Regions from separate parts of the Pantoea sp. SGAir0175 genome, predicted to be linked through region 3. Evidence: predicted binding sites of a transcription regulator. Region 3 holds the regulator's gene; each other region holds the start of a gene.

Region 1 (9,730 bases), 540 kb from region 3:
TGCCTTCCATCTGATAGGCGTTCAGGCCGAACTGGCGCAGCTGACGCGTATCGGCGCCGGAGAGCAGCCAGTTCTGAATCGCACTGTAAGTGCCGAGGTTGCGGCCATACAGACCGGACGACGCCGACTGGATCTGCTGCACCTGCAGGCCGAAATCACGGCCATTGACCGGACGCCCTTTGGCGTTCGGCTCATTCACCAGCCCGAGCGGTTGCTCCAGCTTGCCATCAATATATTGCTGACCGCGATCGGTCGGCTTAGAGCTACAACCGGCTAACAGCGCCAGAAATGCGCCAGTAAGTGCATACTTCGCCCAATGTCCTTTCATTACCTTCTCTTTTTAAGCTGGTTGTTTGCACGGCGACGATAGCAAAGGGGCAGACAGAATGAAATCTGCCGCAGGCTAGCGCGCTCACATCTGTATAATAAATCGCCCAATGGCCAAATAATTCAGCAACTGTTTGTCTATTTAGCGCTTGAACGCAAAAAAGGGGTTGCATCATCATACGCCCGGTGTATAGTGCGCATCCACGGACGCGGGGTGGAGCAGCCTGGTAGCTCGTCGGGCTCATAACCCGAAGGTCGTCGGTTCAAATCCGGCCCCCGCAACCAATTCTTCGTGATGAAGAGACAATGTGGCAAGTCGCTAAGCGCGACAGACGGACGCGGGGTGGAGCAGCCTGGTAGCTCGTCGGGCTCATAACCCGAAGGTCGTCGGTTCGAATCCGGCCCCCGCAACCAATTGTCTTAACGAAGAATACAATTTGCAAAGTCGCTCAGTGCGACAGACGGACGCGGGGTGGAGCAGCCTGGTAGCTCGTCGGGCTCATAACCCGAAGGTCGTCGGTTCGAATCCGGCCCCCGCAACCACTTCTTCTGACGAAGAACATCACAACACCCTGACGGGTGTTTTTTTGTTTCTGCGCCCGGTAAAAAAGCGGCATCGCTGCCGCCCAGCCCTAACGCCGTGCCAGCACGCCGCCTTTGTCAAAATACGCCTTAATACCGTGCAGAATGGCTTCCGCCACCTGATGCTGATAGCGCGGGGTACGCAGCTTCCGCTCCTCTTCGACGTTACTGATAAACGCCGTTTCCACCAGAATCGACGGGATATCCGGCGCTTTCAGCACCGCAAAGCCGGCCTGATCCACCGTGCGTTTATGCAGGTGGTTAATGTGGCCCATGCGCGTCAGCACTTCTTTGCCAAACTTCAGACTGTCGCTGATGGTCTGCCGCTGCACCATATCGAACATGGTGTGGTCGAGATAGCGATCGCCGCTCATGCTGACCCCGCCAATCAAATCCGCTTCGTTCTGCGTCTGGGCGAGAAAGCGCGCGGCGGCCGAGGTTGCGCCGCTGGTGGAGAGCGCGAAGACCGAAGAGCCGCGCGCCGCCCGGCTGGTAAAAGCATCGGCGTGAATCGAGACAAACAGATCGGCGCGCTGCTTGCGCGCTTTCGCGACCCGCACGCGCAGCGGTATAAACACATCTTCGTTGCGCGTCATGTAAGCCTTCATATTACGTTCTTTGTCGATCAGCGCTTTCAGATAGCGTCCAATCTTCAGCACGATATCTTTCTCGCGCGTTTTGTACTTGCCGTGCGCGCCGGGATCTTCTCCGCCGTGACCGGGATCGATCATGATAATAATCGGTCGATCGCGCCCGGCTTTACCCGGTAGCGGCGCCTGCGCCGGTTGATCGCGCTCCAGTTCGCCCTGGTTGTAATCCTTCAGTAACGCCAGCAGCGGATCCTCTTCCTGTGACGACTGGCTGGGATAGAGATCGACCACCAGCCGGTGGCGAATACCCGCGACCGGATCGAGGGTGAAGGTTTTCGGTGCCACGCTGCGCTTCAGCTCCAGCACCACGCGCACCGTGGTGGGATCGAACTGACCGACGCGCGCGGTTTTAATGTAGGGATCGTCCACCCGCACCAGCTTATCAATGCCTTTCAGCGCGCTGTTGATATGCAGGTTCTGGATATCGATCACCAGCCGTTCGGGATTGCTCAGCGTGAACTGCTTATAGTGCAGCGCGACGTTGGATTCCAGCGTCACGCGCGAGTAAGTCGAGGATGGCCAGATGCGCACGGCCACAATGTGCTGACTGGCCGCAAAACCGCTGCGCGTCACGCTCAGCAACCACAGCGCACCTGCGCCCTGTAAAAGTCGTCTTCGGGTAAAAGCTTCGGACATGCCGCTCCAGCTACTGTGTTATGTCTAAAAAATCGTCAGTTGACGAGCAGAAGGCGAAAACTTTATTCAATGAGGAATGTCTTGTCTTGCCGGAAAAACCAGATAATGCAGTCTGTTAGCGTGGCTTGCATCAGGAAAATCGTAAAGTAACGTCAGGTCCGATGCTTGCAAAAAGTGTCGAAAGAGCATAAAAATACATAAATTTCGAATAACCATTCACAGAGGGTTTGCCGTGAAGGAACGCAGTACCGAACTGGTTCAGGGTTTTCGCCATACCGTTCCCTATATTAATGCCCACCGTGACAAGACGTTTGTCATCATGCTGGGTGGCGAGGCCATCGAGCATGAGAACTTCTCCAGCATCGTTAACGATATCGGCCTGTTGCATAGTCTCGGCATTCGCCTGGTGGTGGTTTATGGCGCGCGGCCGCAGATCGATGCCAGCCTCGCGCAGCAGCAGCTGGAACCGATTTATCACAAACACACCCGCGTGACCGATGCCCAATCGCTGGAGCTGGTGAAGCAGGCGGCCGGGCGTTTACAGCTCGATATTACGGCGCGTCTGTCGATGAGCCTGAATAATACGCCGCTGCAGGGCGCGCATATTAATGTGGTGAGCGGTAACTTCATCATCGCTCAGCCGCTGGGCGTGGATGACGGCGTCGATTACTGCCACAGCGGCCGCATCCGCCGGATTGACGAAGAGGCGATCCATCGTCAGCTGGATAACAATGCCATTGTGCTGCTGGGGCCGGTGGCGGTCTCGGTGACCGGCGAAAGCTTTAACCTGACCTCGGAAGAGGTGGCGACGCAGCTGGCGATTAAGCTGAAAGCCGAGAAGATGATCGGTTTCTGCTCCGAACAGGGCGTAACCGACCGCGAAGGCACCATCATTTCCGAGCTGTTCCCGAACGAGGCGCAGACGCGTATTGATGAAATGGAGAGCGACGGTGATTTTCTCTCCGGTACCGTGCGTTTCCTGCGTGGCGCGGTCAAAGCCTGCCGCAGCGGCGTGCGCCGCAGCCATCTGATCAGCTATCAGGAAGATGGCGCACTGCTGCAGGAGCTGTTCTCGCGTGACGGTATCGGTACGCAGATTGTCATGGAGTCGGCCGAGCAGATTCGCCGCGCCAACATCAACGACATCGGTGGGATCCTTGAACTGATTCGTCCGCTGGAGCAGCAGGGCATTCTGGTGCGCCGTTCGCGCGAGCAGCTGGAGATGGAGATCGACAAATTCACCATTATTCAGCGCGACAATATGACCATCGCCTGCGCAGCGCTCTATCCGTTCCCGGACGAGCAAATCGGCGAGATGGCCTGCGTGGCGGTGCACCCCGACTATCGCAGCTCGTCACGCGGCGAGCTGCTGCTGGAGCGCGTGGCGCTGCAGGCACGGCAGATGGGGCTGAAGAAGCTGTTCGTGCTGACCACGCGCAGCATCCACTGGTTCCAGGAGCGCGGCTTCACGCCGGTGGATATTGAGTCGCTGCCTGAAAGCAAAAAGCAGATGTACAACTATCAGCGTCGTTCCAAAGTGCTGATGGCAGACTTACGCTAAGCGCCACTGCTCATCAAAGCGCCGCTGAGGGAAAGTCCCCGCGGCGGCGCAATCATCTGCCCTCTTCTCCCCCTAAGCGATCCAGCAGCCCGCTGCGCCGCTGCGTGCGCAGCTGCACCGCGCGCCGGAACACCGCTTCATCACTGAACAGCGTCAGCTGGCTGCGCGCCCGGGTAATGGCGGTGTAAATCAGCTCGCGCGTCAGTACCGGCAGGAACTGAGCCGGCATCACCAGCGCGGTGTGGTCAAACTCCGAACCCTGTGATTTGTGCACCGTCATCGCCCATGCCGTGTCATGGGCCGGCAGGCGACTTGGCTGTACCGCTTTGATGCTGCCATCGGGCAGCGGGAAAAACACCTTGAGCAGCCCTTCCTCATCGAACAGCGTAATGCCGATGTCACCATTGAACAGACCGAGCGCGCTGTCGTTACGCGTCACCATCACCGGACGCCCCTGATACCAGCGGCTGCCCCCTGCCGGACGCCGAATCAGCTGCAGCTGCATCAGCTTATGCTCAATACGCTGATTGAGCCCCTGCACGCCAAATGGCCCTTCGCGCAGCGCGCACAGCAGCTGATAACGGCCAAACGCAGCAATCACCTCGGCCGGTGCGGCACGCTGGTTAATCAGCTGGAGAAATGGCCGATAGCCTTCGGCAATCTGCGTCAGCATCGCCTGATACGCTTCGGCATCGTTGAGCGGCTGGCGCACGATATCGCTGAAGCCCGCCTGAAAGGCCGCCTCGACCGCCTGCGCTTCGCCGGCGTTGACCGCCGCAGCCAGCTGACCGATGCCGGAGTGCGCCGCGAAACGGTAGCTTTTGCGCAGCAGGCAGATGGCATCACGCACCGCCGGGGCCACCGCATCATCGGTGCCGGCAACCTCGCAGCCGGTCAGCGTGGTGAGCTGCAGCGCGCGCACCGGACTGTAGCCCGCCTCGGCACAGCGGCAGATATCCCCGAGTACCGCACCGGCTTCAACCGAGGCCAGCTGGTCGCGATCGCCGAGAAAAATCACCCGCGCGTGAGCGGGCAGCGCGGCGATCAGGTTTGCCATCATGCCAAGATCGACCATCGAGGCTTCATCGACCACCAGCACGTCGAGATGCAGCGGATTACCGGCGTGGTAGCGCAGGCGCTGCGTCTCCGGCTGAGCGCCGAGTAAACGGTGCAGCGTGGTGGCTTCTGCCGGAAAACGCTGGCGCTCAACATCGCTGACGTCGAGACTGCGCAGCGCCTTACCCAGCGACTCGGTGAGCCGCGCCGCCGCCTTACCGGTAGGGGCGGCCAGCTGAATGCGCAGCGTTCCCTCACTGAGGCGAATCAGCGCCGCCAGCAGCTTCGCCACCGTGGTGGTTTTGCCGGTGCCAGGCCCGCCGGAGATCACCGCGGTTTTTTGCGTCAGCGCCACCGCCGCCGCAATTTTCTGCCAGTCCTCAGGCTGACTGCCGAAAAAGGTATCCAGCACGCTGCGCACCTGTTCGGGCGCAAACAGCTGCGGAGCCGCCTGTGGCTGGAAGAAGCGCGCCACTTCCCCTTCGTGATGCCAGAGCCGGTGCAGATAGAGCCGGTTATCACGCAGCACCACCGGTGCCGGGCGATCGCTGGCGCTGAGCGCCTGCCAGTCCGCCAGCAGTGTCGGCCAGTCCTGCGGCTCGCCGGCGGCCTGCCAGATGGCGTGCGCCAGCTCCGGATGACGACCGCTGAACAGCCCTTCGCGGGTAAGCTGCGACAGCGGCAGGCAGACGTGACCGTCACCGGCTTCCGCGCTGAGACAGGCAGCCGCCAGCAGATGTGCGGGCCGATCGTCGTCGGCCAGCAGCCGGGCAAACTGAATATCCAGCGCCCGCAGCAGGCGCAGTTCTGCCGCCTGTGCCAATAGCGTACTCATGCTACTCATGCTGCTGCTCCCGGCCCGCGAAACAGGCTATCCAGTTGTGAAACGAAATCTGACGTCGGTCGGGTATGGAACACCCCGTTATCCGGCGAGCTGCCATCCATGCCGCGTAAAAACAGATAGAATACGCCGCCAAAATGCTGTTCATAATCGTAATCCGTCAGGCGGTGCTGCAAATAGCGATGCAGCGCCAGCGTATACAGCTGATACTGCAAATCGTAACGGTGGTCGATCATCGCCTGCGCCATCGCCTGCGGTGTGTATGCCTGATGGCTCTCGCCCAGCCAGTTAGATTTGTAATCCAGCAGATAGTATTTGCCCTGCCAGCGAAATACCAGGTCGATGAAGCCTTTCAGCATGCCCTGCACCTGACGGAAGTCGAGCGGCGGCGCCTGACGCGACAGCGGATCCTGCCGCATCAACGCGTCCAGCGCCGGTGCCGTCAGCAGTCCATCAATCGGCAGATAGAACTCCATCTCGATCAGGCGATTGCCCGGTGTGATGTCGCTCAGCCGGATCCCTTGAGTGTTGAGCGGCGTGTTCACCACGCGGGTAATCCACTCGCTCAGCATCGGCTGCCAGTGCAGCGGATAGCCGCTCTGCTGCAACTGCTGTTCCAGCTGCGGCGCTGAAGGCGGCTGGGTGAAGTCGAGCGATTCAAACAGCGTATGCAGGAAAGTCCCGGGCGCAGCGCCACGCGGGAAATGGTGCGGCGTCAGCGCGGCTTCCAGCACTTCCGCCACGCGATCTTCCCCGACCGCTTCCGCATCGAAGCCCGGCATTACATCCAGCAGACGGTGACTGCCGTGCTGCTGCAGCCCGGAGTAGCTGGTGACACGCCACGGATCGGCCAGCGCGCGCGTGACGCTGCGCGCATCCAGCGCATCGTCAACCTCGTCCAGCGCCTGCCAGCGTTCATGGCCCTGCGGCTGCGCCAGCACCACTTCGGTTCCGGTCACGCTGATGTCGTGCAGTAAACTCGCCAGCTGTTCTGCGGTGGCCGGCTCGCCGCGCTGCAGCAGGAAACCCAGCGCGCTTTTATGTAAATCGCTCTCGCCCTCTTTCTTGCGCGTGCCGCGAAACAGCGGTGCCACGCCGACGCTGCAGTGATACACCGAACGCGTCAGCGCCACGTACAGCAGGCGTAAATCCTCTGCCAGCCGCTCCTGCTCTGCCAGCGCCAGACTTTGCTCATCATTCTGCAAATCCAGCACCGCGTTGTAATGCTCGCGGTCGTGATAGAGCGCGATATCGGCCTCGCGGAAACCGGCGGCAAACGGCAGCCACACCAGCGGATACTGTAACCCCTTGGATTTATGGATGGTGACAATCTGCACCAGGTGGCGGTCGCTCTCCAGCCGCAGCTGCTGGCTGGCCGACTGGCTGTCCGGTCGGGCGATCTGCTGCGCCAGATAACGCACCAGCGCGTGCGGACTGTCGAGCTGGGCCGCCGCCTCCTGCAGCAGTTCGCCGAGGTGCAGCAGATCGGTCAGGCGACGCTCGCCATTCTCTGAGGCCAGCAGGTTTTCTGCCAGCTGGCGCTCCAGCATCAGCTGACGCAGCATCGGCAGTACGCCACGCTGGTGCCACAATTGCTGCCAGCGGGCAAAGGTATCCACCAGCGCATCCCAGCCGCGCGCATCCTGATCCAGCGCGTCCAGCTGCGCGGCATCAAAGGCAAACAGCGACGTGGCCAGCGCGGTGCGCAGCATCCGCTCCTGCTCGGGCGCGAGGATCGCCTGCAGCAGCCACAGCAGTTCTCGCGCCTCGGGCGTGGTATACACGCTGTCGCGGTTGGAGAGATACACCGAAGGGATGCCGAGCTGATTGAGCGCGGCGCGAATCAGATTGGCTTCGTTCCGGCTGCGTACCAGTACCGTGATGTCCGAGGCCTGCACCGGCCGCTGGTCGGGCGTTTTGCCCAGCAGCGCGCGCTGTTGCTGACCCGCCTGCAGCCAGCGGCTGATATCAGCGGCGCACTGCTGCGCCATCAGCTGCTGGTATTCGCTGACGCTGCAGCCTGCGCCCGGCTGTAGCCAGAAGCGCAGCGCGGCCTGTTCCTCGCCGTCGATACTCAGCGACAAACGCTGATTGGGCGGCGCGGCATTGACCGGCAGAAACGGGATGTCCGCAAACAGAAACGGGGCGGGCTGGCGCATAAACAGCTGATTGACGCTCTCCACCATCGCCGGTGACGAGCGCCAGTTGGTATCCAGCGTGTAGTGCGCGTGAACTTCACTGCGCGCGCGAATATAGGTAAAGATGTCCGCACCGCGGAAGGCGTAGATAGCCTGTTTCGGGTCACCAATCAGCAGCAGCGCATGCTGCGGCTGCTGTAAATAGAGCGTGCGGAATATACGGTACTGCAGCGGGTCGGTATCCTGGAATTCGTCAATCAGCGCCACCGGAAAGCGCTGGCGAATCGCCTGCGCCAGCTGCTCGCCGCCGGGCTGTTGCAGCGCCTCGTCCAGCCGGCTCAGCAGATCGTCAAACCCCAGCAGCGCCTGCAGGCGTTTCTCTTTACGCACCGCGTGACGCACCTCCACCAGCGCGCGTGCAATCACCAAATCGCGCAGCGACAGCGGCTGCGCCAGGAATGTATCAATGGCGGAAAACAACGGGTGCTGCGGTGGCGCGCCCTTTTTGGTTTTTTCATTGAGCACCTGCTGACCGAAACGCGCCAGCTCGGCGGGAATCTGGTAATCCGCGGTCTCGCTCTGCGCCCAGGCGCTGATTTTGCTGACCCACAGCGGCAGGTTTTTGCTGCTGTAGCTGCGCTTATCGACATCAGACTGCCCGACCAGCGTCAGCACCTCTTCGCCCAGCGCCCGCCACTGCGCTTTCATTTCGGCAATGCGCGCCAGGTTGCTGCTGTGGCGCGATGTCAGGGTTTCACTGTCGTGCGGCGCCAGGCGCAGGCTGGGCGACTCGCCCTGCAGCCACGGGCGCAGCGTCGACAACAGCTGCTCCGGCCCGCTCCATTCCGCAACGATGACGCGCGCAATATCCAGCGTCAGCGGATAGCAGTGGCGCCGCCAGAAATCCGCCGTCGCCTGACGCAACAGCAGCTGTTCATCTTCAATCAGCTGCTGCTCAAACAGCATGCCGGACTCAAACGCATTGAGATTGAGCATGCGCTGGCAGAAGCCGTGAATGGTGAAAATCGCCGCCTCATCCATCTGACGTTCCGCTGCCAGCAGCAGCGCAGCCGCCTCAGCGGGCTGGGCAATGTCGGCCAGCAGCTGCATCAGCATCGGATTTGCGCTGATGCCGCGCAGACAGGCCAGCCGCAGCTCATGAATATTCTCCCGGATACGGCCGCGCAGTTCGGCGGTGGCGGCTTCGGTAAAGGTCACCACCAGAATCTCTTCCACCGACAGCGGGCGCGCATAGGCATTCGGTCCGCCAAGTCCCAGCAGCAAACGCAGGTAGAGCAGACCAATGGTAAAGGTCTTACCGGTGCCGGCGGAGGCCTCAATCAGACGCTCACCCTGTAGCGGCAGCGTCAGGGGATTGAGCGATTCAGGGCGCTGACTCATGGCGCATCACTCTTCACGGAGAGCGACTGCTGCAGGCGGGCGACTTCATCCCAGGTGGTAAAGCCCGGCAGCGGCGCGTAATCCGCATCGTGGGTGCCATCGTGACTGCCGCCAATCTGCGAGATCATCGCCATGCCCTGCTGCGCCAGCACGGCCTGATGGAAAAAGTCAGCCAGGCTGGCCGGTGTCAGCTGCTGAATTTGCGCAATGGCTTTTTCGCGCGTATCAAACGCGAAGTTCTGGCGATTGAAATCACGGCTGTAGCGGTTGGCCTCTTCATCCAGCGTTTGCGGACGCTGTTTCAGATCGTTGATCAGTGCCTGCTGATACTGGGCGAAATCCTCCGCTTTCATGCTGCGCAGACGCTGTTCCGCCTGCGGATAGAACGCCTGGAAACGCTGCAGCAGATAAGCGGGCGGTTTACTGTTGCTTTGCAGCAGGAAGCCAATGCCCCACTGGCGACCAATCGGCATCTGATAAGCGAACACCGCATAGCCCAGCTGCTCCTCGGTGCGCAGCTGATTGTAGAACCACGGCT
Region 2 (9,730 bases), 1.0 Mb from region 3:
GCCAGCTGCGCGCTGACCTGCTGAGCGACCGTCGTGCACCAGGCCAGGTCGTCAACCTGGGCGGCCTGCGCGGCGGCCCGCACTGCAGCTTCAATGCGCCGGGCATCAAACGGCACCCTGCAGCCGTCACGCTTAATCACTACCGTTGCCATCTTCCCTTTCTCCGCTGGAAACTACATGTAGATAATTTTAAGGAGTGTAATCGCAACATGTGGTGTTTCAGAGGGAATTAATCGCACTGTTTTTGACCTGTCGCAAAGAAGCGCGGCCAGCGCCTGAAAGCCGTGCAGTGGTCAACAGCCGCTACACTGAAAAGTTTTAAGCCGGACAAACTTCAGCCGGTTGCAACTTGCTTTGCGTTGCGAAACAGGTTTAATGAGCGTTTTGCGCCATTTTCGGCCCATCGTTTTGCCTTACAAGGATGCCCACCATGCTTCTGCCCCGTACGCTGCTGGCCGTTTTGTGTTCCCTGACGTTTTCCACGCAGGCCGCACCGGCAGGCGATCTGCCGCTGATGCCGTGGCCACAGCAGGTAACGCAGCCCGCAGGCGGTGGCGCGTTTACCCTGACGCCGCAATTTTCGCTGCACATCACCGGCGATCACCTGGAAGGGGCCGAAGCGCGCTGGCGCGCCCGCATTGCGCGGCAAACCGGCTGGGCGCTGCTGCCCGCCAGCCCGGCCAGCGATCGTCCCGCCATTCAGATCCGGATTGCCGACGCGGTCGATCCGCTACCGCAACCGGACAGCGACGAAAGCTACCGTCTGGAGGTCAGCAGCAGTGGCGTACTGCTGCAGGCACCTACCCGTTTTGGCGCGATGCGCGGCATGGAAACCCTGCTGCAGCTGATCGCTAACACCGCCAGCGGCACGCAAATTCCCTTTGTCACCATCGACGATCGGCCGCGCTTCCCGTGGCGCGGCGTGCTGATCGACCCGGTGCGCCACTTCCTGCCGCTGGAAACCCTCAAGCGGCAGATTGATGGTATCGCCGCGGCGCGCATGAACGTGTTTCACTGGCACCTGACCGACGATCAGGGCTGGCGCTTTGCTTCCAGTCACTATCCGCAGCTGCAGCAGCAGGCCAGTGATGGCCTGTTCTACAGCCAGCAGCAAATGCGCGAGCTGGTGCACTATGCCACTCTGCGCGGCGTGCGCGTGGTGCCGGAAATCGATCTGCCTGGCCATGCTTCCGCCCTGGCCGTAGCGATGCCGGAGCTGATGAGCGCGCCGGGTCCATATGCCATGGAGCGCGGCTGGGGGGTATTTAAACCCTTGCTCGATCCCAGCAATGAAGCGGTGTTTCGCTTTATCGACACGTTGATCGGCGAAGTCGCGGCGATCTTTCCCGATCCCTACATTCACATCGGCGGGGATGAAGTCGATCCCAGTCAGTGGAACGCCTCACTGAAGATTCAGCAGTTTATGCGCGACCACGGCCTGCAGGACGCCCATGCGCTGCAGGCGTGGTTCAACCAGCGGGTTGAGAAGATTCTCGCAGCGCATCAGCGGCGCATGCTTGGCTGGGATGAGGTGTACCATCCCGACCTGCCGAAAAGTATTGTGATTCAGTCATGGCAGGGGCAGGACGCGCTGAGCGAAGTAGTAAAGCAGGGGTATCGCGGCATTCTTTCCACCGGTTTTTATCTCGACCAGCCGCAGAGCGCCGCGTATCACTATCGCAACGAGCTCTGGCCGCAGGGGCTGAACGGCGTCGATCAACTGCGCGCCGACGATCAGGCGCAAAGCTGGCAGTTCACTATGCCGCGTCTGAAAGGCAGCGCGGTGCAGGGCAGTTTCACCCTGATTGAGAGCAAAAACGGCTGGCGCGGTTTTATCGATTTCAGCGGCAAGGCGCGACGTCAGGTCAGCGACATTCGCTGGCTGTCACCGACGCAGCTGACCTTCAGCGTCGATAGCTGGATGGGGCCGTTTCAGCCGGTGGTGACGCTGACGCGTGACAGCCTGACCGGCTACGTGCTGGTGGGCAACGTACGCTATCCGACCACAGGCAGTAGGCTGGCGCAGATACCGGCCGGTATTGCTCCGGTACTGCCCACGCCCGCTCAGCTGCAGCGTGATTTGCTGGGCGGTGAAGCGGCGCTGTGGGCGGAGAACGTGAATAGCCGGGTGATTGATACGCGGCTGTGGCCGCGCGCCTTTGTGGTGGCGGAGCGGCTGTGGTCGGCGCAGGATGTGACCGACAGCGAGAATATGTACCAGCGGCTCAGCGCGATTGATCGCTGGGGGACGGTGTCAGTCGGCCTGCAGCAGCATCAGCAGGCCGGGGTGCAGATGATGCGGCTGGCCAACAGCAGCGATATCACTCCTCTGCGCGTGCTGGCGGAGGTGCTGGAACCGGCGCAGTATTACACCCGCCAGCACCTGAAGTTTCAGGCCGGGCATTATGACTATTTCGAGCCGCTGAACCGGCTGGCGGACGTGCTGCCGGCCGAGAGCGAGCCGGTGCGGCTGCTGGATAAACAGGTGGATGCGCTGATTGCTAATCGCGGCGATCATGCTGCCGCCAGCGCCCTGCGCCATCAGCTGCAGCGCTGGCAGCGCAACAGCGATGCGGTGATGCCGCTGGTGCTGGGCAACTATCAGCTGAAAGCGCTGCAGCCGCAGGTGCGTCAGGTCGCTGAGCTGAGCCGGATGGGGCTGGATCTGGTGAACGCGCTGGAGCGCAATCAGGCCTACGGCGCAGGCGAGGTGGCGCAGATGCACGCCCAGCTGGATGCGGCGGCGCAGGTGCAGGATGAAACGGTGCTGGCGCTGGTGCGACCGCTGGAGAAACTGCTGCGATCGTCGAGATAGGGAAGATCGGAAGTCACGAACTATGCAGGGTCGTCATTGATGACGAACTGGCGATCTCGCCAGGTGCGCACGGATACGCCCCCTGCATGCTGTGTGATTGATGACAGCTAAATCAGCGACGTACCGCGATGGCTTCGATCTCAATCTTCACGTCTTTCGGCAGACGCGCCACTTCCACGCAGGAGCGCGCCGGGAAGCTGGCCTGATGCTCGGTGAAAAACGCTTCATAGGTGGCGTTGACCGTGGCGAAATCGTTCAGGTCTTTGACGAACACGGTGGTCTTCACAATGTCGCCCACCTGCAGGCCAGCGGCCAGCACAATCGCCTTCACATTCTCCAGCGATTGACGCGCCTGCGCGGCGATATCGTCCGGAACCGCACCGGTGGCCGGATCGACCGGGATCTGGCCGGAGGTGATGATCATGCTGCCGAGATCCACGCCCTGGACGTACGGGCCAATCGCTGCCGGGGCTTTTTCAGTACTGATTTCGCGAGACATTGTTTCTCCTTAGGCATGCGCGGCGAACCCTTGCCCGCCGCGAAAATGTTCGCCCCATTATAGGGAGGAAACGGGCGATTACCAGTGACCGAGCACCACGTGGCGCGCGAACTCTTTCTCGCAGTATTTACACTTCAGGTGCACATCGTCATCGCGCTGCTTCACCGCAAAGCTGGAGAACACCGGCTCGCTGCGGCTGATGCAGTTGCCGTTGGGGCAGGTCAGCACGCGCTCGATGCGTTCCGGCAGCGTTGGTGCAATCTTCGCCACCACTTCATACTCATCAATGCGATTCACCGTGGCGTGTGGCGCGTACACCGCCAGCTGATTGATCTGATCATCAGTCAGAAAAGTATTTTCGATTTTGATCAGATCCTTACGCCCCATCTCGCCCGACGGCAGATTAAGGCCGATGGTGATGCGCTGATCGGTTTCAGTGAGGCGGAACAGTGACAGTAGCTTAAAGCCGACCTGCGCCGGAATGTGGTCGATCACCGTGCCGCGTTTGATGGCTTCAACCTGCAGTTTGTTATCGTGGGTCATCGTTCTGCTCCTTACAGTGCCAGTTCGCTATTCAGTACCAGCGCCAGCAGGGCCTGGCGGGCATAGATGCCGTTGCCGGCCTGCTGGAAATACCAGGCGTGCGGCGTGCTGTCGACATCGGTGGTGATCTCATCAATGCGCGGCAGCGGATGCAGCACCTTCATGTTATCGCGCGCACCGGCCAGATCGGCTGCCCGCAGGATGAACTGCGCTTTCACGTTGGCATACTCTGAGGGATCGAGACGCTCTTTCTGTACGCGCGTCATGTAGAGAATATCCAGCTGCGGCATCACTTCTTCGATGCTGTCGTGGCGCGACCAGGCAATGTTCTGTTCATCCAGCATATCGGTGATGTAGGACGGCATCGCCAGCGCATCTGGTGCGATGAAGTAGAAGCGGTTGCCGCTGAACTTCGCCAGCGCCTGGGTCAGCGAATGCACGGTGCGGCCATATTTCAGGTCGCCAACCATCGCCACGTTGAGGTTATCGAGGCGGCTCTGGGTTTCCCGGATGGTGAACAGATCGAGCAGCGTCTGCGTCGGGTGCTGGTTGGCGCCGTCACCGGCGTTAAGGATCGGCACGCCGCCCGAGAACTCCGTGGCCAGCCGCGCCGCCCCTTCCTGCGGATGGCGCATCACGATGGCATCCACATAGGTGCCAATCACCGAGATGGTATCGGCGAGGGTTTCCCCTTTCTTGCCCAGCGAGGTGTTGCTGCCGTCGGCAAATCCCACCACCGACGCGCCCAGCCGGTGCATCGCGGTTTCAAACGACAGACGGGTGCGCGTTGAAGCCTCAAAGAAGCAGCTGGCGATAACGTTGTGTTTCAGCAGCTCCGGCTGCGGATGGGCTTTCAGCTGGGCGGCGGTATGCAGCACCAGCTCCAGCTCATCGCGGTTGAGGTCGTTGATGGAAATAATGTGCTTGCGATATAGCGGGTTGGCCATAGCTCTCTCCTCTGCGCTGCCGGATTGCGGACAAAAAAAAGCCCCTTTACAGGGGCTTTCTGGCGATCGATGAATGACGGAAAGAAACAGGTGCGCCGCCTGCATTCAGGCGTACGGGAGCGGCAAATTGTGCGCTGCGCTGTTGCATGTTTCCTCCGGCAAATTGTGGCGCATTATACGCATTCACTGAGCCGCATCAAGCAGAAATCACGCGCGAGGTAAACGTTTGCGCCGTGCAGGTTAGCGCTGACTCAGCGTCGCCACCATCACCGCTTTGATGGTGTGCATGCGGTTTTCCGCCTGGTCAAACACCACGCTATGGTCGGATTCAAACACCTCGTTGCTGACTTCCATGCCGTCGTGCAGACCATACTGTTCGGCCATCTGCCGTCCGAGCGTGGTTTGGTCATCATGAAACGCGGGCAGGCAGTGCAGGAATTTCACTTGCGGATTGCCGGTCAGCGCCAGCATCGCGCTGTTAACCTGATAAGGACGCAGCAGGGCGATGCGCTCTTCCCACACCGATTTCGCTTCGCCCATTGATACCCAGACGTCGGTATAGATGAAATCAGCACCCTGCACGCCTTCGGCAATCTCTTCTGTCAGGGTGATTTTGCCGCCGGTGTGCTGCGCTGCCGCGCGGCACTGCGCCACCAGCTCCTCTTCTGGCCAGCAGCCTTTCGGTGCCACCAGCCGCAGATCCAGCCCCACCAGCGCCGCCGCTTCCAGCATACTGTTGCCCATGTTGTTGCGCGCATCGCCGACGTACACCAGCGTCATCTGGTTCAGTGCTTTGCCCGGCAGATGCTCCTGCATAGTCAGCAGGTCAGCCAGCAGCTGCGTCGGATGGAACTCGGTGGTCAGGCCATTCCACACCGGCACGCCGGCATATTCGGCCAGCGTTTCCACCAGCGCCTGGCCGTAGCCGCGATACTGAATGCCGTCATACATGCGTCCCAGTACGCGCGCGGTATCTTTCATCGACTCTTTATGGCCGATCTGGCTGCCGCTCGGGCCGAGATAGGTGACGTTAGCGCCCTGATCGTAGGCGGCAACTTCGAAAGAGCATCGGGTACGGGTCGAGTCTTTTTCGAAGATGAGCGCGATGTTTTTGCCTTTCAGGTACTGGGTTTCGCTGGCGTTTTTCTTTGCCTGTTTTAATTCACTGGCGAGTGATAACAAACCGGTGATTTCGGCTGGGGTGAAATCCAGCAATCTCAGGAAATGTCTCGAATACAGCTGACTCATACTGCGCTCCGCATTACATCAATAATGAATTAAAATTCAATCTAACCGTATGAATATGCATTTTCAACCCCAGCGATAAGAAACTTTCTGTTTTGTGTAGTGGCGCGCGAGGCAGTGTGGGAAAATAATTGCATTCACTGCCACCATTTTGAGGACACGCCCATGGCATACGAAGCATTGCTGGAAGAACAGCGCGAAGAGACGCGCCTGATCATTGAAGAGTTGCTGGAAGACGGCAGCGATCCGGATGCGCTTTACACCATCGAGCATCATCTCTCCTGCAACAACTTCGACTCGCTGGAGAAGGCCGCGGTTGACGCTTTCAAGCTGGGCTATGAAGTCACCGAGCCGGAAGAGCTGGAGCTGGAAGACGGCAGCACCGTGATGTGCGTCGACATCCTGAGCGAATCGGCGCTGAAGCCGGAACTGATTGACGCGCAGGTTGAGCAGCTGGTGAATCTGGTCGGGAAATACAACGTCGATTACGACGGCTGGGGCACCTACTTTGAAGATCCGGATGCCGAAGATGAAGACGACGGCGAAGAGATCGACGACGAAGACGATGACGGTGTGCGTCACTAAGCCCTGACGGGCGGCACATGCCGCCCGGTAATTTTCCTGCCAGTTAAGAACCTCCGATGAATTACGCTTCGCTATTAGACCCCATTCACCAGTTTTTACAGTGCCGCACGCCGCAGGCGTGGATTGATGAAGCGCGCAAGCCGGAAAATCTCACGCTGCTGCTTACCGATCATATGGTATGCGAGTTGAAAGCGGCGCAGACCGCGGTGTGGCTGATCCGCAAATACGTCGCGGATAAACCCAGTGGCGACGCGATCCTGGCGTGGCTGCAGCCGTACGAAGATTTTATTTTCGGCGAGAATCACGACAGCGATTTTATCAATGCCCACAAGAATCTCAGCAAAAGCATTATTGTGCGTAATGAACTGCCGTGGGCTGATGAGATGGTGGAAAAGATGGTGCTGCTGATCAAAGAGGAGCTGCACCATTTTTATCAGGTGTGGGAAATCATGCAGGCGCGCGGTTTGCCCTATCGCAAGATCACCGCCAGCCGCTACGCCAAAGGGCTGCTGCGTGAAGTGACCACCCATGAACCGGAAACGCTGGTGGATAAACTGATTTGCGGGGCGTATATCGAAGCGCGTTCCTGCGAGCGCTTCGCCAGCCTGGCGCCGTACCTGGATGCGCAGCTGGAGAAGTTTTACATCTCGCTGCTGCGTTCCGAAGCGCGCCACTATCAGGATTACCTGACGCTGGCGGCACAGATTTCACCGAAGGATATCGCGCCGCGCGTGCGGGCGATCGGGGCAGCAGAAGCGCGCTTGATCAGCGAGCCGGACACTGAGCTGCGCTTTCACAGCGGCGTGCCGGCGTTTTGATTTGGTGCGCGCGGCGAAACTTCCTGACCCAGCCTTCAGGCGTTGTCTTACTAACCGCCTTATCTTTACATAACTTCTGTGTAAAGACGCTGGGGGTAGTAATTAAGCAGTGAGTCATTAAAGACTTATAAATACCATGGAAGCAGGAATGAATTTGCCCGATCAGATCTTCGCGGCGCGCTGATGGCCCCAGGTCAGGTAGTAGACATCATAAAAATCCACTTCTCCTTTCTGCTGCATCAGGCGATCGATGCCGCTGCGCACGCGCTCGGGCGTGCCTGGATTCTCCAGGATCTTGTCCAGCGCCTGCTGTGAGACCGGCTGCACGTAATACCACTCGCCGTTGTAGCACACGCGCAGATCCAGCGTATCGATGTCCTCGAAGCGGTATTTCGGGTTGATGTCCAGCAGCATCAGAAAACTCATCACCAGCACGAACACCGTGGCGAACCAGAAGGCCGGCCAGCCGAGCATCTCAGTCGAGAAAATCAGCGCCACGCACAGGCCGTAGCACAGGTACATCACGCCCCACAGCCCCGGATGGGTTTTCAGGAAGTTAAAGCTAAAACGCGGCAGATTATCGCGCCGCTCTTCGCGGTTGAGCGTGTCGATTTCATCGATCAGAATTTGTTTAATCGCGTCCATTATTCACCTCTGAATATCACTGCCTGCCAGTAAACCACATAACAGTGAAGGGCGGCAGAGACAGATCAGCGGTGTTTTTTTATAACAGTTTTCCGCAACGCATCAGCTCACCTGCCCGACAATCTGCAGATTGGCATCGTCCGGTACCTCGTTATACGACAGCACATTCAGCCCGCTGGCGAACAGCCGGGCGTAGCGCGCAATCAGCGGCCGCAGCTGCGGCGTCACCAGCAGCACCTGCGTCAGGTTCTGCGCTTTCAGCTGCTCCATCATCACCGGCAGCGTGCTCTGCAGCTGGGTGAGAATGTTAGGGTCGACCGGGAAACTGTCCAGCGCCACTTTGCCGCCCTGCTGCGCCTGATTGAGCGCTGCCAGCAGCAGGTTTTCCAGGCTGTTATCCAGCGTATAGGCCGACAGCGGTTTGTTGTCCGGCGCAATCGCCGCCACCATGGCGCGGCGCAGCGCATAACGCACGTCGGAGGTCAGCAGGATCGGATCTTTGGTGATCGCCACGCTCTCCAGCAGCGTGGTGGCGATGGTGGTGATGTCCTTGAGCGATACCTGATCGTTGAGCAGCAGACGATACACCTTGAGCTGCAGACTGTAGTTCACTGCCGCGTTGAGATCCTCCGACAGCTTCGGTGCCACGCTCGCCAGCCGCTGATGCAGCTGAGTAATATCATCGTAGTTGAACAGCTCTGGCAGGTTTTCGCGCACCACTTTGTTGACGTGCGTGGCCACCACGCTGGCGCAGTCGACTACCTGATAACCCAGATTCAGCGCTTTGGCTTTCTGCTCCGGCAGGATCCAGGTCACCGCCATACCGTACGCGGGATCGGTATCCAGCAGGCCGTCAATCTCACCGTACTGATCCGGCGTCGGCAGCGCCATCAGGCGGTCGGCGTGCACTTCACCCACCGCGGTGCGAACGCCGTTGATCTTGATGGCGTACTGCGACGGCTTTAAGTGGAAATCTTCACGCAGGGCGATCTCCGGCAGCAGCACGCCGCTGGTTTCTGACACCACCTGGCGCACGCCGCGCATACGCTGGGTCAGCGGCGCGCCTTTGCCTTTGTCCACCAGCGTGACCAGCTTGTAGCCCAGGTTAAGGCCGATGGGCTCGACCAGCGGAATATTGTCCCAGCTGATGGTCGGCTGTTCGTCCGGCTGCGCCAGCGCCTGATTGATCGCCTCCATGTCGACATGGCTTTGCGTCGGCTTCTGCACTACGCGGCTCTGGCGCCACGCGGCGAACAGCAGCAGGGCGGTGAAGACGAGGAACACCATGTGCGGCATGCCCGGCACAATCGCCAGCACAAACATCACGCCCGCGGCGGTATACAGCGTGGCCGGTTTCGCCAGCAGCTGCGACTTCACTTCCTCGCCCATGTCAGCGCCGTCGCTGATGCGCGTCACGATGATCGCCGCCGCCGTCGACAGCAACAGCGACGGGATCTGCGCCACCAGACCGTCACCGATGGTCAGCAGCACATACTGTTCGAACGCCTGGCCGGCCGGTAAACCGTGTTTGAATACGCCGATCAGGATGCCGCCCAGCACGTTGATCAGCAGGATCATGATGCCGGCGACGGCGTCACCGCGCACAAACTTGGAGGCGCCGTCCATCGCGCCG
Region 3 (9,730 bases):
TAAGCGGGTCGTCGATCTTCTCCCGGCGACTGCATAACGCCGGATCGATAGTTAAAGTTTATTTGTACAGTTCAGCCGTCACGTGGAAGGTGTTGTCCTGATTGTTCTCAATGATGCGGTAATGGCTGGCACCCTGAGCATCGGCTTTCTGGGACAGTTCCTGACGGATATTGGTCTGGTCGCCGTCGACGCCGCTCACGCTAATGGTCTGATTCAGCGGCTGCAGATTTTCAGCCTGGGTGTTGGTTACCAGGGTGGCAGCACTGGCGCCAAAAGACAGAACGGAAGCCAGACTCAGTACAGCAATAGATAATTTGGTTTTCATGATTCACTCTCCTGAAATGGGGTGGGCAACCTGAGAGGCAAACGCCTCTCAAACGGGTCGCCGTTCACACTGCATCTTGTTCCGGCAAACTTATTTATAAAGTTCCGCGGTTGCGTGGTAGCTGTTGTCGTTATAAGCCTCAACAACGCGATAGGCTTTAGCACCTTGCGCTTCAGCTTTGGCGTTCAGCTGCTGATGGATATCCATCGGTGAGCCGCCAATGCCGCTGACGCTGATGGTGCCGACCGGCTGCAGGTTCGCTGCCTGTTCGGCGTTGATAGAATCTGCGGCGAAAGCACCAAATGACAGGGCAGATAGAACACTCAGGGTGGCGATAGTAGTTTTAACGTTCATGGTATTTTTCCTCGTCTTCTGTTTTTCTCTTTTTGATTTCGTGTGATTTGCATCACGAAAAGAAGTATAGATCTAATCACCCATGAAATTAATATCCCGCTAATAATGATTGGTTGTAATTCTTTATCCTTATGGCACATTTTTATAACGCAAAGTTATTAAAACCGCCTGGATCTTAACCAGGAGGGTGTATTTCCATGCAAAAACAATGATCTGCATCAAATTATCTTTTTGTGCGAAACAATGTGGTTGATCAAGCTGGCTGTGCGCTAAAAGCAAGAGATAACCGCTAAGCACTAATTGTAAAACAGCGTAAAATAGCGCAAAGGGTTAAGCAGGCGAAAAGGTCGTACCAATACCTTCGCGCATTGAGAACCCGGCGGAATATGGCTAAGCGGTTATTTTGTAAGGTGTTGGCGATAAAACAGCGGGAGAAACGTGGGCGGGCAGGCAAGGTTACCGGCAGGTGAACCGCCGGTAACAGACAGGGTTTTATAGTTCCTGTTCGAATAACACCAGCACGGCGTCATACAGCTGCTTCACCGTAAAGGCGCGCGCTGGCGTAATAAAGATGGTGTCGTCACCGGCGATGGTGCCGAGAATGCCTTCGGCTTTGCCGAGGGAGTCGAGCAGGCGGGCGATCAGCTGGGCCGCGCCCGGGCTGGTATGAATCACTACCAGCGCATCGTTATAGTCGATATCCAGCACCAGATTCTTCAGCGGACTGGTGGTGGTAGGCACGCCCAGTTCGGCAGGCAGGCAGTACACCATCTCCATTTTGGCGTTACGCGTGCGCACCGCGCCAAACTTGGTCAGCATACGAGAAACTTTTGACTGGTTGATGTTGCCGAAGCCGTCTTCCTGCAGCGCCTGGACAATTTCGCCCTGAGAGCTGAACTTTTCTTCTTTCAGTAAGGCTTTGAACGCCTTTATCAGATCGTCTTGTTTAGATGGGTTTCGCATAAGCTACCAATAAAAGAGGGTTGCAGCAGGCAACAGGCCCGTCGCAGATAAATTATTATGCATTTAGATGAATTTTTATGCAATAAGCGGATGCGTGAATTCACGGCATGCGCGTGTGGGGCGGGCATGATAACAGAGTTTTATCCTGCACCAAAATCGCGCGCTGGCGCGCAAAGCGAAGGTTGCAAAGTTGTTATATTATTGAAGTGGTAACAACAAAACGATGATCATTGCCGTCCATAGTCTTCTGGCTGCGACTGGATCATTCAGGCGACTTCTGAAGTGGAGATGTCTCGGGAGCCGATTGCGGCGTAATGTTATTGCGCGACAGGTGTGTCGCTATCGCCTGAGAAGTTGATTAAACTCGTAACCTGATGGATTTCCGGCATATCTCTGCCCCACCTTAATAAGGAGTTCAGGATGAAAGTTGCCGTTCTCGGTGCAGCTGGTGGTATTGGCCAGGCACTCGCTCTGCTGCTCAAGACCCAATTACCCGCAGGTTCAGCCCTCTCACTGTATGACATTGCCCCGGTGACACCAGGCGTCGCGGTTGATCTCAGTCACATTCCTACCGCCGTGAAAGTTGAAGGGTTCAGTGGCGAAGATGCGACGCCGGCTCTGCACGGCGCCGATGTGGTGCTGATCTCGGCCGGTGTGGCACGCAAACCTGGCATGGACCGCGCCGATCTGTTTAACGTCAACGCCGGTATCGTGCGTAACCTGATTGAACAGGTGGCGACCACCGCGCCAAAAGCGCTGATTGGCGTCATCACTAACCCGGTAAATACCACGGTGGCGATTGCCGCCGAAGTGCTGAAAAAAGCCGGTGTGTACGATAAAAACCGGCTGTTTGGCGTCTCGACGCTGGATGTGATTCGCGCCAACACCTTTGTCGCTGCCCTGAAGGGCAAACAGCCTACGGAGATTGAAGTGCCGGTGGTCGGCGGGCATTCAGGCGTGACCATTCTGCCGCTGCTGTCGCAGGTTAAAGGCGTCAGCTTCAGCGAGCAGGAGATCGCCGACCTGACGAAACGTATTCAGAATGCCGGTACCGAAGTGGTGGAAGCCAAAGCCGGTGGCGGCTCGGCGACGCTGTCGATGGGCCAGGCGGCGGCGCGCTTTGGTCTGTCGCTGATTCGTGCACTGCAGGGCGAAGCCAATGTCGTAGAGTGCGCCTATGTGGAAGGCGACGGCGAGTACGCGCGCTTCTTCTCGCAGCCGCTGCTGCTGGGCAAAAACGGTATCGCCGAACGCCGTCCGCTCGGGCCGCTCAGTGATTTCGAACAGCAGGCGCTTAACGGCATGCTGGAGACGCTGAAAAAAGATATCGCGCAGGGCGAAGAGTTTGTGAAGTAACTCGCGCGTAAAGAAAAAACGCCCGGCGCATGCCGGGCGTTTTGTTTTACAGGCCACCGGATTTGAAGGTCCGGCTGGCAGTCGAACCGTTGCTGGCCGGCGTTTTGCGCCCCAGCGTTTCCATCCGTACCTGGAACGGCGGGAACGGCATCTCAATGCCATGCTCTTCAAAGCCGCGCAGAATCAGCTGATGCAGCTCATGGCGCAGCGGCATGCGATGACCCATCTCCGCCGCGTGCACGCGCAGCTCAAACAGCTGAATGCCCTGCTGCAGATCCACAAGGAACACATCCGGCGCTGGCATATCCAGCACGTAGGTACAGCGATCGGCCGCCTGCTTCAGGATGGTCGTCACCTCTTCGCTGTTAACGTGGGCCGGTGCCGGAATGGTCAGCACCACGCGCGTCACCGAATCCGACAGCGACCAGTTGACGAACTGCTCGGTGATAAAGGCCTTGTTCGGCACAATAATCTCTTTGCGGTCCCAGTCGGTAATGGTGGTGGCGCGCGTATTGATGCGGGTGATGCTGCCGGTCAAATCGCGAATGGTCACGGTATCGCCGATACGAATCGGTTTCTCAAACAGGATGATCAGGCCGGAGATAAAGTTGGCAAAGATCTCCTGCATCCCAAAGCCCAGCCCCAGACCCAGCGCCGCTACCAGCCACTGCAGTTTTGACCACTCCACGCCAATAATCGAGAAACCAATCAGACCGCCGACCAGCATCAGCGCGTATTTGGTCAGGGTGGTAATGGCGTAACCGGTACCGGGCGACAGGCTGAGGTGTTGCAGCAGCGCCAGCTCCAGCAGCGCCGGCATATTGCGCACCAGCTGGGTGGTAATGATAAAGATCAGGATGGCGATCAGCACGGCACCCAGCGTAATGGGCTGTACGCTCTCGACGCCCTGCACCGTGGTGCTGGCATCCCACAGCGGGATGTTGTCGAGGAAGCTGAACGCGGAGTGGATCTCAGACCACAGCACAATCACCGACACCAGCGCAATCAGCGTCAGAATCGAGCGGACCAGCCGCAGCGACTGCGCGCTGATCGCATCCAGATCGATAATCGGCTCTTCGACTTCCACGGTATCGGTGCTGACGGCAGACTGCTGCTCTTTTTCCTCTTCGCTGCGCGCGCGGTTGGCCAGCATATCGGCACGACGCTGGCGCGCGCGGTCAAAGGCGATGCGGCGGCGCTGAATCAGCATCCAGCGGCGAATGATGTGGTAAATCACCAGCAGGAAGAACCAGATGCCGACCGAGGTTTCCAGGCGCGCCAGCAGCGCCTGCGCGGTGGCCAGATAGCCAATGCAGGAGGCCAGCGCCGCCACCAGCGGAATGGCGATCATCAGGTTCCACAGAATCCGGTTAACGAAGTTGTCGCCGTCGCCCTCTTTATCTAAATAGAGCGGGATACCTGCGCGTTTCAGGCTGACGGTGACAATGCTCAGCGCCCCGCAGATCAGAATAAAGCACAAGCGCCCCAGCGTGGCGGAGAACTGCGGATCGTCGAGATTGGCGAAAGCAATCAGCAGCATAATCAGCGGTACGATCAGGCCGACCGTCAGCGAGTAATAACGCATGGCGCGCGCGACCCGCGCCTGCGGCCAGCGGAAGTGCACGACAAACAGGCCGTCAGGACGGGCAAAAGCCGCGCTGATCATGAATGCCCACAGCAGCGGCAGGGTGGCAGTGATGCCATCGCCAATCGCTACGGCAAACGGGTAAGGCCAGGCGTGCTGCAGGCCAAAGCCGAGCGCGGCCCACAGCACCGGCAGCGGCACCGCGACCAGAATCGACCAGAAGACGGTGCGCAGCGTCAGGCTGAAGCGGTCCTGCGTCACTTTCCCCACGCGGCTGGCCGCACGCGCCATAAAGGCGTTGTAGTGACGACGCGTGCTGATGCTGAAGCCCACCAGCAGAATGGCGCCAATAATTGGCAGCACCGTTTCACGGTTGGTGAACATCATCGCCAGCGCTTTGCCCAGCTGGCCCAGCGTGTCCAGCGACAGCAGGCGCGTCAGGTCGGTGGCCACGTCCAGCGGATATTTCAGGCCAACCGGGCTGACGTCGGCGGTCCAGAACAGATAGCGGTGCGTCGCCTCTTTAACTTCACTCAGCGCGTCCTGCAGCTGCGTATTGGAAACCTTCAGCTTGGTGATTTCCAGAATCAGCGTGTCGCAGCCGGAAATCAGTGAGTTCAGTAGTTCGCGCTGGGTTTTCAGCTGGGCATCCAGAATGCGCGTCTGTTCACTGGTGAACGGCGTGCCGTCCGCCTGTTTCTCTTTGCGCAGCGCCTGCTGGCGCTCCAGCAGGTCTTCATAATGCAGCCGCTGCACGCGCAGCTGGCCCATTTCACTGTCGATCTGCTGGGATTTCGGCATCTCCGGCAGGCGCGCCACCTGCGCGCGCAGCGCTTCACCCAGCAGGTTCGACACGCCCAGCCACTGTGACTGCTCGCGCAGCGTGCTCAGCGCCTGGCGCACCTGCAATGTCTGATTGGTGGCGAGACGCTGCTGCGAGGCCACCAGATCCATACGCTGCGCCTGCTGATTCAGATCGGCGGAGAGCTCGCGGTTAACGCGGAACTGATCGCTGATGGAGGCCGGCAGATCGCCGCTGTTTTCCGCCAGCTGTTCGGTGCGCTCCAGCGCCAGTTCGGCTTCGCGCTGGCGCTGGTTGTTGAGCTGATTGCGCAGCGCCTGCAGATAGTTATCCAGCTGGGTGGCTTTGCGCTGATGCACTTCCGCGCGCATGCGCGCCAGCTCCTGACGGTTATTAGCCGACAGCTGCGCCAGCTCCAGCTCATCTACCCGCGCTTTACTGGCAGCGCTCTCGGTCTGACGCGCATAAATCTGCGCCTGTGCCAGCGGGGTAGCGGCAGCCGCCACGCCCTGTGCGCGCCGTTCGCTTTCGGTCATGGCGCGCCGCGCATCGGTCTGCTGCTGCGGCAGCTGCGACAGAGAATCGCTGATTTCGCGGGCGCGATCCTGCTCCTGCTGCGCCTGGCGGCTCTCCTCCAGCAGCTGGCTGCTAACCTGCAGGATCTCCTGATCCAGCTCGGCATTGCTCATGTTGCTGCGCACTGGCTTGCTGCTGTCGGTCAGCGTGGCGATTTGCTGACGCAGCTCGCGCGCCAGCCGCGGGAAATCATCGATTACCTGCTGATACTGTTTCGCCCGTTCCAGCGAGTCGTCGCGTTCGGACAGGAAGTTAATTGCTGCTTCCAGCGCCTGCACCTGTTCGGCCTGGTTGGGCGAGCTTTTCGCGGATTTCGCCGTTTCCAGATCCTGTTTCAGCTGGCTGGCGGGTGGAACGGTGGCGGCAAAGGCGGTGCTGCTGAGCACCAGGCTCAGCAGCAGAAAAAGAGAGGCGCGCACGGCGGTGTTTCCCGGAATTAGTCGATGAGCGGAGCGCTGTCGCCGGGCTGCGGCAGGGCGATAGCCAGCGGCTGACCCAGGCGGGTTTTGCTTTCGGCTTCAAGGCTTTCAGCCAGCTTAACGCGGTTCGGCGCGAACAGGTTGATCACCGTCGAGCCCAGCTTAAAGCGGCCCATCTCCTGACCTTTCAGCAGCACGACCGCGCCATCATGATCGGCAGATGGGTAGCGCCAGCGTTTGATCACCCCTTCGCGCGGCGGCGTCACGGTGCCGGCCCAGACGGTTTCGATGCTGCCGACGATGGTGGCGCCCACGAGGATCTGCACCATCGGGCCGTGATCGGTATCGAATACGCAGATCACGCGTTCGTTACGGGCAAACAGGTTCGGGATGTTGCGCGCGGTCAGCGGGTTAACCGAGTAGAGATCGCCCGGCACGTAGATCATTTCGCGCAGGATGCCGTTACACGGCATGTGCACGCGGTGGTAGTCGCGCGGCGCAAGGTAAGTGGTAACGAACTCACCGTCGACAAATTTTTCCGCCAGATCGTCATTGCCGGCCAGCAGCGCCTGCAGCGAGTAGGTGTGGCCTTTGGCCTGGAAGATCTGATCGCCAGCAATACGGCCCAGCTGGCTGATGGCGCCATCGGCTGGCAAGGCCAGCAGCGAAGCGTCCGGATCGATAGGGCGCGCACCCTCTTTTAACGGGCGTACAAAGAAGTCATTAAAGGTGCGGTAGCTGCCGGTGTGCGGCTTGCTGGCTTCCGCCATATCCACTTTGTAGAACCAGACAAAAATGTCGATGACCGCTTTGGTCAGCCAGCCAGCGCGGCGGCTGGCGCCCCAACCGGCGAGTTCGGTCAGCGCTTTTTTAGGCAGAATGTGATTCAGGCCGAGTTTAAAACGATCAAACACCGTTGCCTCCTGGCTTAATAACGTTTGGTTTACACAAAAGGGGGCGGATTGTAGCAGCGCCCCGGTCAGTTGGCGAATGTGCCGTTGTACCCGTTAATCTTCGCTGGCGGAAAAGTTTTTACGCGTTTTTACCTGCGCCATGCTCTCCAGAATACGGTGGTAGTTATCGAAGCGTGAAATGTCGATGATCCCGTTCTCCACCGCTTCGCGGATGGCGCAGCCTGGGTCGTTGTCGTGCTTGCAGTCACGGAACTTGCAACCGCCGAGAAATTCACGAAATTCGACAAATCCCTGAGTAATTTGTTCCGGCTCCAGATGCCACAAACCGAACTCGCGCACGCCAGGCGAATCGATGACATCGCCGCCGTGCGGGAAGTGATACAGCCGTGAGGCGGTGGTGGTGTGCTGGCCGAGGCCGGACACGTCCGACACATCATTGGTCAGGATCTCATCGCCTGCCAGGTCGAGGCCGAGCAGATTGTTCAGCAGGCTGGATTTACCCACGCCCGACTGGCCGGCAAAAATGCTGACCCGGCCGGTGAGCGCCGCTTCCAGATCCTTCAGTCCATCTTTGGCGCGGCTCGACACCATCAGTACGCGATAGCCAATGTGGCGATAGATATCCATCTGCTCATCGACAAACGCCCGCGCGTCGTCATCCAGCAGATCGGTTTTATTCAGTACCAGCAGCGGCTCCACGCCGAGCGTTTCGCTGGCCACCAGATAGCGATCGATAATGTTCAGCGACAGCTCCGGCAGGATCGCCGACACAATTATGATCTGATCAATGTTGGCGGCGATTGGTTTCACGCCGTCATAGAAGTCCGGACGCGTCAGCACCGTCTGGCGCGGGTGTACGGCTTCAACAATACCTTTGCCACCGTTTTCGCCGGCGGCGCGCCACACTACGCGGTCACCGGTGACCAGCGAGCGAATGGTGCGGCGGATATTACAGCGATGCACCTCGCCGGCGCTGTCTTCCACATCCGCGTGCATGCCAAAGCGGCTGATCACTACGCCTTCAGAGGCTTCACCAAACAGGCTGTCGTCCGGTTCCGGCTTTTCGTTCCGTTGCTGCAGACGACGCTGATGGTTGGCGCTCACGCGACGTTGTTGACCCTTCGACAATTTATTTTTGCTCACGCATCCTCTCACGCTTTCGCCAGGCTTCGCCCCGCTGGGCAAAACGTCTATGATACACCTTAATTCAGGCTAATGACGACTTTGGCAACAGGCGGGAAATGCATGACAGCGGGAAATGAAAACAATCTGATTTGGATCGACCTGGAAATGACCGGACTGGATCCGGAGCGCGATCGCATTATTGAGATCGCCACCATTGTAACGGACGCCAACCTCAACATTCTGGCCGAAGGTCCGGTACTGGCGGTGCATCAGTCCGATGCGCAGCTGGCGCTGATGGATGACTGGAATGTACGCACCCACACCAATAGCGGGCTGGTTGCGCGCGTGAAGGCCAGCCAGCATGACGATCGTGCGGCGGAGCAGGCGACGATTGCGTTTCTGCAGCAGTGGGTTCCGGCCAACACCTCACCGATTTGCGGCAACAGCATTGGCCAGGATCGCCGCTTCCTGTTTAAGTACATGCCGGAGCTGGAAGCCTATTTCCACTACCGCTATCTCGATGTCAGCACGCTGAAAGAGCTGGCGCGCCGCTGGAAGCCAGAGATTCTGCCAGGCTTTAAAAAGGCCGGTACGCATCAGGCGCTGGACGACATTCGCGAGTCCATTGCCGAGCTGGCCTACTACCGCGAGCACTTCCTGCAGCTGTAAATCAACGCGGGTGCGCAGGAAAGCAGCAGTTTGCCGATTAAAACAGCAAACGCGCGCAAAGCGCAAAATTTTGCTTTGCAACGCTTGCGGCGGGAAGGATTTCTCGTATAATGCGCACCCCGTACCGGTGAAGAATTTACAGCAGGTACGGAGCAGTAAAAGTAACAAATGTTCTGAATCAGGTAGTTCAGTTGCGCTAAGGCGGTCAATGCCGCAGCAGATTGAAAGACAATGATGCGGGAATAGCTCAGTTGGTAGAGCACGACCTTGCCAAGGTCGGGGTCGCGAGTTCGAGTCTCGTTTCCCGCTCCAGAACGTGCAGTAAAAAGTAATGCATCAGAATCAAGGATTTCAGCCGCGTCCAGGCCGTTAACGCCGCAGCGCAATGAAAGACGACGATTATGCGGGAATAGCTCAGTTGGTAGAGCACGACCTTGCCAAGGTCGGGGTCGCGAGTTCGAGTCTCGTTTCCCGCTCCAGTCTCTGTTGCAGTACGCCATCCAAATCACGGATTTAGTCTTTTTGCGGTTGTTGTGACTTAAGAATGCCGGTACATAATCGAGTATTTGAGTTTGCAACAAGGCGGCAACTGAGCGAATCCCTGGGAGCTTACACGAGTAAGTGACCTGGGTGAGCGAAGGC

What was found. The regulator ArgR, encoded in region 3, controls arginine synthesis, uptake and breakdown. The targets are predictions, from matches to a motif close to ANTGAATAAAAATACANT.
Region 1: argA (amino-acid N-acetyltransferase) is a predicted target of ArgR. The motif match lies at 2,378-2,395, and genes of this name have one in related genera.
Region 2: argF (ornithine carbamoyltransferase) is a predicted target of ArgR. The motif match lies at 6,076-6,093, and genes of this name have one in related genera.

The regions. Positions count from the first base shown of each region.
Region 1 is NZ_CP028081.1:924,610-934,339, reverse strand. It holds gene mltA (murein transglycosylase A) at 1-328, opposite strand, end outside; tRNA gene C1N56_RS04120 (tRNA-Met) at 536-612, shown strand; tRNA gene C1N56_RS04115 (tRNA-Met) at 665-741, shown strand; tRNA gene C1N56_RS04110 (tRNA-Met) at 794-870, shown strand; gene amiC (N-acetylmuramoyl-L-alanine amidase AmiC) at 960-2,195, opposite strand; gene argA (amino-acid N-acetyltransferase) at 2,428-3,756, shown strand; gene recD (exodeoxyribonuclease V subunit alpha) at 3,809-5,656, opposite strand; gene recB (exodeoxyribonuclease V subunit beta) at 5,653-9,192, opposite strand; gene ptrA (pitrilysin) at 9,189-9,730, opposite strand, start outside.
Region 2 is NZ_CP028081.1:3,522,186-3,531,915, reverse strand. It holds gene nrdD (anaerobic ribonucleoside-triphosphate reductase) at 1-152, opposite strand, end outside; gene C1N56_RS16570 (beta-N-acetylhexosaminidase) at 431-2,815, shown strand; gene ridA (2-iminobutanoate/2-iminopropanoate deaminase) at 2,928-3,314, opposite strand; gene pyrI (aspartate carbamoyltransferase regulatory subunit) at 3,393-3,857, opposite strand; gene pyrB (aspartate carbamoyltransferase) at 3,869-4,804, opposite strand; gene argF (ornithine carbamoyltransferase) at 5,045-6,052, opposite strand; gene rraB (ribonuclease E inhibitor RraB) at 6,215-6,634, shown strand; gene C1N56_RS16540 (tRNA isopentenyl-2-thiomethyl-A-37 hydroxylase MiaE) at 6,691-7,452, shown strand; gene C1N56_RS16535 (YlaC family protein) at 7,615-8,097, opposite strand; partial or broken gene C1N56_RS16530 (flagellar biosynthesis protein FlhA) at 8,200-9,730, opposite strand, start outside.
Region 3 is NZ_CP028081.1:387,089-396,818, forward strand. It holds gene C1N56_RS01850 (YdgH/BhsA/McbA-like domain containing protein) at 59-325, opposite strand; gene yhcN (peroxide/acid stress response protein YhcN) at 416-679, opposite strand; gene argR (transcriptional regulator ArgR) at 1,172-1,642, opposite strand; gene mdh (malate dehydrogenase) at 2,063-2,998, shown strand; gene mscM (miniconductance mechanosensitive channel MscM) at 3,045-6,380, opposite strand; gene asd (archaetidylserine decarboxylase) at 6,398-7,294, opposite strand; gene rsgA (small ribosomal subunit biogenesis GTPase RsgA) at 7,388-8,437, opposite strand; gene orn (oligoribonuclease) at 8,540-9,088, shown strand; tRNA gene C1N56_RS01890 (tRNA-Gly) at 9,325-9,400, shown strand; tRNA gene C1N56_RS01895 (tRNA-Gly) at 9,492-9,567, shown strand.